One region of the Streptomyces sp. NPDC048171 genome, then DNA from elsewhere that is predicted to be linked to it. Evidence: riboswitches for the same ligand, from Rfam matches in the RefSeq annotation. Region 1 holds a riboswitch; the other holds the start of a gene.
What was found. A riboswitch is a leader RNA that binds a small molecule or an ion and turns the genes downstream of it on or off. The one in region 1 is predicted to bind cobalamin.
Positions count from the first base shown of each region.

Region 2: another riboswitch for cobalamin. It lies ahead of ACGF3J_RS07150 (ribonucleoside-diphosphate reductase subunit alpha); the one in region 1 lies ahead of ACGF3J_RS32065 (hypothetical protein).

Region 1 covers NZ_JBIDAU010000013.1:38,278-43,014, forward strand. The annotation lists gene ACGF3J_RS32055 (ATP-grasp domain-containing protein) at 1-1,174, opposite strand, end outside; gene ACGF3J_RS32060 (cysteine synthase family protein) at 1,171-2,193, opposite strand; gene ACGF3J_RS32065 (hypothetical protein) at 2,190-3,113, opposite strand; cobalamin riboswitch at 3,256-3,420, opposite strand; partial or broken gene ACGF3J_RS32070 (IS5/IS1182 family transposase) at 3,677-3,865, opposite strand; gene ACGF3J_RS32075 (hypothetical protein) at 3,910-4,386, shown strand; gene ACGF3J_RS32080 (hypothetical protein) at 4,595-4,737, shown strand, end outside.
Region 2 covers NZ_JBIDAU010000002.1:598,515-603,251, reverse strand. The annotation lists gene ACGF3J_RS07165 (DUF3311 domain-containing protein) at 53-310, shown strand; gene mctP (monocarboxylate uptake permease MctP) at 307-1,917, shown strand; gene ACGF3J_RS07155 (GNAT family N-acetyltransferase) at 2,016-2,522, shown strand; cobalamin riboswitch at 2,570-2,732, shown strand; gene ACGF3J_RS07150 (ribonucleoside-diphosphate reductase subunit alpha) at 2,856-4,737, shown strand, end outside.

The sequences.
Region 1 (4,737 bases):
CGCGGTGGGTGGCGAGTTCGGCGGTCTCCGCCTCCGCGTACACGATGCCCGCGTATCCCCGGCTGTCGCCCAGGTGCTCGATGAGGTCGCCGGCCTGCTTGGTCGGGTACCAGGCGGGATCCCCCGGCATGCCGGTGAGCCGGTCCAGCCCGGCGACACCGGTGAACACGCCGGGAACGGCCGGGTAGCCGAGGACGAAGGCGACGGCCGGACCGCCGGGAAGGTCCACGTCCATGAGACCGGGGCGGCGGCCGAGCGCTGCCTCGACCATCGCCTCGTACACGTTCACGCCGAGGCTCCGGCACAGGCCTTCTCCGACCAGCGCGCCTCCGATCCTGGGGTTGACCTCCACCACTTCCGGGCCGTCGGCGGTCAGCACGAACTCCACGTGTGCGAAGCGGTCGGTGTAGCCGATGGCTTCGAGGACCCGGTCGAGCCAACGCTCCAGAGACGCCGCCTGCGGCGCGGGAAAGGCGACCGGGAAGGCGGTGATCTCCTCCCGGAAGTGCGGCTCCGGCGACATCAGCCGGCTGGACACCCCCAGCAGCCGGGTCCGGCCCGCCCAGGTGAGCGTCTCGGCGCTGTACACGGGGCCGCTGAAATAGGGCTCCGCGAACAGGCGTCCCTTCAGCTCCCGCCCGGACGCCTGCGCCAGCGCCGCGTCGAGTTCGCCCTCGTCGCGCACCAGCCACACGTTCTGGCTCCCGGTGCCCGCGGTGTCCTTGAGGACGAGCGGCAGCCCCGCCTCCTTGAGCAGCAGCCCGCGAGCCTCGCGGTCCGGGTCGGCGCTCTCGACGGCCCTCGCCCGGGTGAGACCCGCATCGTGCAGCCTGTTGCGTACGGCGGCCTTGTCCCGGGTCAGCCGCAGTACGGCGGGGTCGAGACCGGGCAGAGCGAGGCGTTCGGCGAGAGCGGCGCCGCTCAGGGTCCAGGTGTCGGTCGAACTGATCAGACCGCCCAGCCGAGGGGTGCGGTGGAGCAGAGCGGCGACCCGCTCCACGTCGAAGGTGTCGGTCACGACGACTTCGAGGGCGCCGGCGGGCAGCCGGTCCAGTTCGTAGGCGTAGTAGGCGGGATCCCGGGTGAGGAGCACCAGGCGCTCACCGAGCCGGTCGGCGGCGCGGACCAGATGGCCGAGGCCGAAGGTCAGTGACTCCAGGCAGGCCACGGTCATGCGGCACGCTCCTTCCGGTCGGCCGGGCAGCCGGTGCGCTGCCACGTCATCCTCGACCAGGGCATGGCCATCTCCTCCGGACTGCGGACCTCGACGGGTTTCAGCGCAGCCGGTTCCAGAGCCTCGGAGTGCCTGGCGAAGACGCGCTCCACGTACCGGTGTCCGGTGTCGGCCCCGATCACCAGGTGCAGCCGGTCGGGATGACGGCGGCTCTCGTACGTCGCCGTGAGGTAGCCGGCACCGGTGGACAGCCCGGCGAACACCGCGTGCTCGCGCAGCAGGGCGACGGCACCGGACATGGCGTGGGTGAAGTCCAGCCAGTGCACGGTGTCGTAGAGATGGTGCCGGACGTTGTCGAAGGCGATGGACGAGCCGATGCCGGCGATGATCGCCTCGGGATCGTGATGGTCCTGGCTGCCGAAGGTGACGCTCCCGAAGGGCTGGACACCGACCAGACGCACCGAGGGGTTCGAGCCGCGCAGGCGCTCGACGATGCCGCCGGTCGAGGCTCCGGAGCCCACACCGCCGACCACGGTCAGCGGCGTGTCCGGGAACTCCGCCGCGATCCGGTCGGCGACCTCCTGGTAGCCGAGGTAGTGGACGTCGTCGTGGTACTGACGCATCCAGTGGTGACCTGGACGCTCGGCGAGGATCTCGCGCACCCGTCGCACCCTCAGTTCCTGGTCGAGCTTGAGGTTCCGCGACGGTCTGACCTGTTCCACGGTGCTGCCGAGGACCTCCAGTTGGGCGAGGGTGGTGGCGTCGACGGTGGTGGACGCGACGATGTGGCACCGCATGCCGTACCGGTGGCAGGCCAGGGCGAGGGCGTAGGCGTAGATGCCGCTGGAGCTGTCGATCAGGGTCTGCCCCGGGCGGACGGTGCCCCGCTCCAGCAGATGGCGGACGGCGGCCAGAGCCGAGTAGATCTTCATCGACTCGAACCGCAGCAGGACCAGCCCGTCGCTGAGCCGTACTAGGTCCGGGGCTTTCAGGGCGTCGGCGATGTGGGGGTGGATCACCCGTAGCCTCCTTGGGCGAAGGTGCACTGGTGGCCGATCGAGCGGAAGAACGCGGAGAGGTCGGACTTGACCTGGGCGCCTGGGCGCGAGGCGAAGAGATAGCCGGCCAGGCAGCCGGTGTGGGCGACGAAGACGCCGTCGGCGCCGAACCGCTCACGATGGGCTTGCAGGCTGCCGAAGGTGGCCTTGGGCAGCACCTCCTGGGACAACGCGGCGCTGACCGTCGCGGCACGGGCGACGGCGGCCGGGTCACCCGAGTCGAAGCCCTTCACCAGATCGGTCAGACACCGCTGGTACTCCTCGCCGCGGCGCCGGTAGTGGTCCAGTAGCAGAGGAGTGACGGCGGCGGTGTCCACCGTGCCGGGTTCCGTGACGTAGGCGGTGTGGAAGCCGACATCGGGTCCCAGCCGCCGCACCACCCGGTGCCGGCCGCTGAGGTACAGGGCGAACTCGTCGAGGAAGACGCTGTCGGAGCGCTCGATCCGCGCCAGGACGCCGCGGATCACCTCCGTGTCGTACGGCAGGGAGAAGACGCGGAACAGGCAGCGCAGGGTCGCCACGATGTCCGCCGTCGAACTGGCCATACCCACGCCCACCGGCAGTTCGGAGTGGGTGTGCCAGTCACCGGGGGGCAGAGTGAGGCCGTAGTGGTCCAGGAAGAGCCGGGCCGCTTCCGCCGACTTCTTCCCGAGCGGCGGTGCGTGCGGCGGGGGACCGGCCGCCGTCCGCGGAGTGAAATAGACCCACGAGTGGCGGTCCACGGGAAAGGACACCACCGCGATCCCGGGATCGGCGCCGACTCGCGACGGCCCTTGGTACAGCTCACCCAGAGTGCCCTGGCAGACACCGGACACCGTGCCGCCGTCCACGTCCGGCTCCCGGGGTCGGTACGGCAGACGCGAACCGGCTGGGTCCCGCACACCATCCTCCTCCGCACCGGGCCTTGAACGCCGACGGGGAAGGAGGCGCGGCCACCCGTACGACGCACGACGTACGACCGCCCATACCGCCGACCCAGTCCACGAGGTCACGTGCACAGCCCGCGCGGGACGCGGGCGCAGTGGCAGGTCTTCGGACTCGCGGGCACGTCCACCGGAAGGGCGGACACCTACCGGCCGTCTCTTCCCCGGCCCTGACGGGCCCAGTGACATCGACGGCTTCCGTTCCCACTCACCGCTGCGGGACAGCCCCGGATTCGCACCGGGTTCCCTCTTGCGTCGCGCCACCGGGCGCCCGAACGGGCGGGAGGCGCGAACCGACTGCGTTCATCAGCGTAGGGGCGCTCCTACGCCTGCGACAGTGCGGCTTCGACGGTTGTCTTGAATGTGGAGGGCGGGACGAAAAGTGTCCCCCTGTGCGGCTGTGGTGGCGGCTGTGGCCGGATAACGACTCCGGGGAGCGCTGCCCCAACAGCCAGACCCGTTGCCCCACGACACATGCACACCGCCGCCGTGGTGGCCCGTGCCCGGGAGTTCCTGCACGGGGTGAGGTTTGTGCGCCAGTACGCGACAACCAGCAGAATCCGTTCCTCCAGCGGCAGGCTCCTGCTCCTCGGCCGGCCCTTCGTACGGGATCCCCGCCTTCGCCCCACAGCGGTGATCAGCTTGCCGAACTGACGTGAGCTCAGCCCGGTGAACGTGGCTGTCCAGGGCGGCTGGGGCACCGTGATCACACAAACCGCAGCAAGATCGTCCCAGGGGGCGACCGCATGGCACGATGACCGCCATGTCAGGTCAGGTCTGGGTTTCACTCATATCGCTCGGCGGCGTCGCCCTCGGCGGCTCGCTGTCCTACCTCGTCCAGCACAGAACCCAACTCTCGGCGGAACGCGCTGAACAGCAACGGCAGAGGACCGCCCTGTCGGAGGCCCGGCGCGGGGAACGGCTGGCACTGCTGGAGCGGTTCATCGAGGTGGGGGCCGAAGCCGAACGCTTCGCCTTCAGCAGGCCCTCCGAGTGGGCGGACACCGACGACTGGTTCCTCGCGACCCAGGACGTCATGAACAGGCTCTGGGTCACGGAGCGTCTCATCCGCATCCAGTTCCCCCTACCCGTGCACGACGCGGCACGCGCGCACTTCCTCGACCTCAACCGGACGGTGTGGGAGGGCCTGCCCGACGGTGAAAGCGTGCGTGACTACTTGGAGGACAACCGGCTGGCATTTCTGGACGCGGCCCGCGCGGTCATGGGGTAGCACACCGCCGATGTCGGAGATCGTTTACGGGATGTCCCTCAACCGAGGCAGGTGTGGCGGCTGCATGACGAGCAGCTTGTGCCGTCGCTCAACCGAGGTGTCGAGATGGGTGGATGTGGGCCCCCGAATACACGTTCAGGTCGGAATCGCTTTGCCCGCTCTAGCCGTTTACACGCTGGCAGGCGTAGATTTCGGTACCAGTCGTGACGTGATTCTGGACGGGGGCAACGTTGAATCGGTCAAGGGCTTTCTACTGGTGCTCGTGGGCAACTATGTGGCCATTGTTGCCATCGTGGCCACGTTGTGCATTGTCTTCGCTCTGCTGATCCGACACCTATTCAAGCCCGGGGT
Region 2 (4,737 bases), on a different contig from region 1:
TACATTTCGTGCGCACTGCACGAGGTGATCAGCGAGGGGACGGAGCCACCGCATGTCACAAGCCCCGGAAGTGAGCAGAGGCCCGGTGGTGACGCCTGTGCGCGTCGTCATCGGCCTCTGCCTAGTCGCACCGTTCGTCGCCATGCTCTGGGTGGGTTCGTACGCGAAGACGGACCCGACCTTCATCGGCATACCGTTCTTCTACTGGTACCAAATGGCGTGGGTCCTCATCTCCACCGTGCTCACGGTGGTCGCGTACCAGCTGTGGCAGCGTGACCAGCGCGCCCGCCGGGAAGGCGGGGCCAAATGAACGACGGCGTGAACGGCGTCGCGCTCGGCGTCTTCATCTTCTTCTTCGTCCTCGTCACCGCCATGGGCTTCCTGGCCGCCCGCTGGCGCCGGGCCGCGAACGAGCACAGCCTCGACGAGTGGGGCCTCGGCGGCCGCTCGTTCGGCACCTGGGTCACCTGGTTCCTGCTGGGCGGCGACCTGTACACCGCGTACACCTTCGTCGCCGTTCCGGCGGCGATCTACGCGGCGGGCGCGGCCGGCTTCTTCGCGGTGCCGTACACCATCCTCGTCTACCCGCTGATCTTCACCTTCCTGCCGCGCCTGTGGTCGGTCTCCCACAAGCACGGATACGTGACGACCTCGGACTTCGTGCGCGGCCGCTTCGGCTCGAAGGGGCTGTCGCTGGCGGTCGCCGTCACCGGCATCCTCGCGACGATGCCGTACATCGCGCTCCAGCTGGTCGGCATCCAGGCCGTGCTGGACGTGATGGGCGTCGGCGGCGGCGAGGACACCAACTGGTTCATCAAGGACCTGCCGCTGCTGATCGCGTTCGGCGTGCTGGCGGCGTACACCTACTCGTCGGGGCTGCGCGCCCCCGCACTGATCGCGTTCGTCAAGGACACGCTGATCTACATCGTGATCGCGGTGGCGATCATCTACATCCCGATCAAGCTCGGCGGCTTCGACGACATCTTCGCCGCGGCGAACGACAAGTTCACCGCGTCGGGCAACGGCGGCCTGGTGCCGAACCACGGCGGGCAGTGGACGTACGCCACGCTGGCGCTCGGCTCGGCCCTGGCGCTCTTCATGTACCCGCACTCGATCACCGCGACGCTGTCCTCCCGCAGCCGTGAGGTGATCCGGCGCAACACCACGATCCTGCCGCTGTACTCGCTGATGCTGGGGCTGCTCGCGCTGCTGGGCTTCATGGCGATCGCGGCGGGCGTCAAGGTGGAGAACGGGCAGCTGGCGATCCCGCAGCTGTTCGAGAACATGTTCCCGGACTGGTTCGCGGGCGTGGCCTTCGCGGCCATCGGCATCGGCGCGCTGGTGCCGGCGGCGATCATGTCGATCGCGGCGGCGAATCTCTTCACCCGCAACATCTACAAGGACTTCATCAAGCCGGACGCCACCCCGGCCCAGGAGACCAAGGTCTCCAAGCTGGTGTCGCTGCTGGTGAAGGTGGGCGCGCTGGTCTTCGTCCTGGGCATGGACAAGACGGTCGCGATCAACTTCCAGCTGCTCGGCGGCATCTGGATCCTGCAGACCTTCCCGGCGCTGGTCGGCGGCCTGTTCACGCGCTGGTTCCACCGCTGGGCGCTGCTCGGCGGCTGGGCGGTCGGCATGGTCTACGGCACGGTCGCCGCGTACGGTGTGGCCTCCCCGACGCAGAAGCACTTCGGCGGCTCCTCCGACGAGATCCCCGGCATCGGCGAGATCGGTTACATCGGTCTCACCGCCTTCGTGCTGAACATCCTGGTCACCGTGGTCCTGACCTTCGTCCTGCGGGCGGTCAAGGCGCCCGACGGCGTCGACGAGACCAAGCCGAGCGACTACACGGCGGACGCGGGCGACCCGGGCGTCGAGGTCGAACTGCCGCCGGCCACGGCGGGTACCTCGCACTAGGTCCTTCGTAGAGGTCCTTCGCAGAGGTCTTCCTCGTCAGCGGGCCGTCGGAGAAATCCGGCGGCCCGTTGTCGTACCCGTCGGGCACACTCGGGGTCATGGACTTCGTGATCCGGCGGGCGGCGGCCGAGGAGTACGACACCCTCGGCGAGATCACCGCACAGGCCTATCTGCGCGACGGCCTCCTCGACTTCGGGGACGACGACGCGTACCTGCACGAGCTGCGCGCCGTGGCCAAGCGGGCGGCGGCCGCCGAGGTGCTGGTCGCCGCGGCGGACGGCGGGGTGCTCGGCGGCGTGACCTTCGTGCCCTCCGGCGGGCCCATGGCGGACATCGCCCGGCCCGGTGAGGCCGAGATACGCATGCTCGCCGTCGCCCGCGAGGCACGCGGACGCGGGGCCGGCGAGGCGCTCGTGCGGGCCTGCGTCGACCGCGCCCGGTCCGTGGAGGGCTGCGTGCGCGTCGTGCTGTCCACCCAGGCCACCATGCGCACCGCCCACCGCCTCTACGCGCGCCTGGGCTTCACCCGCACCCCGGACCGCGACTGGAACCCCTTGCCGGAGCTGGACGACATCACTCTCCTCACCTACGAACTGACGCTCTGACACCACCCCGACACGCTGGCGGACACAACATCTGGGGGTGCTGGCGGAGCCCGGCACAAGATGTATGCTCGTGCTCGCTGTCGTCGCAGGGGAATCCGGTGTGAATCCGGAACTGTCCCGCAACGGTGTACATGCGTGTATCCGTACGTTCTCGGACGTACGTGCACGCGTGCCTCAGTCCGAGGACCTGCCGACAGTGTGCCCGGCCTCCCGGCCCGGGTGCCATGACGTCCGGGCCTCGTGGAGTGGGCCGGTGGACGCGACGCCGCGTGCGCTCGTGTGCTGCCCCCTGCCCTCCGCCAGGCCCCGTGCCGAGCGAGGGAGTGCCCCCACGTGACCATCGCGCCAGCCGATCCGGCCGCAGCGACCCCGGTGACGACTTCAGCGATGCCGGTGACCGAGGAGTCCGACGGACCCGGTGCCGCCCTGCTGCGGACCCTGACCGAGCTGACCGCCGACCTCCCCGACGCCGACCCCGGCCGGGTCGCCGCCGCCGCGCTGCGCGGCCGGTCCGCCCACGCGGACGAGGCCGAGCTGCGCGAGCTGGCCACGGAGGCGGCGGCCGGTCTCATCTCCGAGGACCCGGTCTACTCCCGGCTGGCCGCCCGGCTGCTGACCATCGGCATCCGCGTGGAGGCCGCCTCCCAGGGCGTCACGTCCTTCACCGAGTCGGTCGCCACCGGGCACCGCGAGGGCCTGATCGCCGACCGCACCGCCGAGTTCGTACGGCAGCACGCGGACCGGCTGGACGCGACGATCGACCGGGCCGCCGACGACCGCTTCGGCTACTTCGGGCTGCGCACCCTGCACAGCCGCTACCTGCTGCGGCACCCGATCACCCGCAAGGTCGTCGAAACGCCCCAGCACTTCATGCTGCGGGTCGCCGCCGGCCTCGCCGAGGACGACACCTCACGCTCCGTGGACGAGGTCACCGCGCTCTACGGCCTGATGAGCCACCTCGACTACCTGCCCTCCTCCCCCACCCTGTTCAACTCGGGCACCCGGCACGCCCAGATGTCGTCCTGCTACCTCCTCGACTCCCCCAAGGACGAGCTGGACTCCCTCTACGACCGCCTCCACCAGGTCGCCCGGCTCTCCAAGCACGCCGGCGGCATCGGCATCGCCTACTCCCGCGTCCGCTCCCGGGGTTCGCTGATCCGGGGCACCAACGGGCACTCCAACGGCATCGTCCCGTTCCTGAAGACGCTGGACGCCTCGGTGGCGGCCGTGAACCAGGGCGGCCGGCGCAAGGGCGCGGCGGCGGTCTACCTGGAGACCTGGCACGCGGACATCGAGGAGTTCCTGGAGCTGCGGGACAACACCGGCGAAGACGCCCGCCGCACGCACAACCTGAACCTGGCGCACTGGATCCCGGACGAGTTCATGCGCCGCGTGGACGCCGACGGCCAGTGGTCGCTGTTCTCGCCCGCCGACGTGCCCGAGCTGACCGACCTGTACGGCGCCGAGTTCGACGCGGCCTACCGCAAGGCCGAGGCCGCCGGGCTCGCCCGCAGGACCCTGCCCGCCCGCGAACTGTACGGCCGCATGATGCGCACCCTCGCGCAGACCGGCAACGGCTGGATGACCTTCAAGGACACCGCCAACCGCACCGCCAACCAGACGGCCGAGCCCGGCAACGTCATCCACTCCTCCAACCTCTGCACGGAGATCCTGGAGGTCACGGACGACGGCGAGACCGCGGTCTGCAACCTGGGCTCGGTCAACCTCGGCGCGTTCGTCGACGCGGCCCGGGGCGACATCGACTGGGAGCGGCTGGACGCCACCGTCCGCACCGCCGTCACCTTCCTGGACCGGGTCGTCGACATCAACTTCTACCCGACCGAGCAGGCGGGCCGCTCCAACGCCCGCTGGCGCCCGGTGGGCCTGGGCGCGATGGGTCTCCAGGACGTCTTCTTCCAGCTGCGCCTCCCCTTCGACTCGCCCGAGGCGAAGGCCCTGTCCACCCGCATCGCCGAGCGGATCATGCTCGCCGCGTACGAGACGTCCACCGACCTCGCCGAGCGCAACGGCCCGCTGCCGGCCTGGGAGAAGACCCGTACCGCCCGGGGCGTGCTGCACCCCGACCACTACGGCGTCGAGACCACCTGGCCGGAGCGCTGGGCGGCGCTGCGCGAGCGCATGGCCACCACCGGGCTGCGCAACTCCCTGCTGCTCGCCATCGCGCCGACCGCCACCATCGCCTCCATCGCGGGCG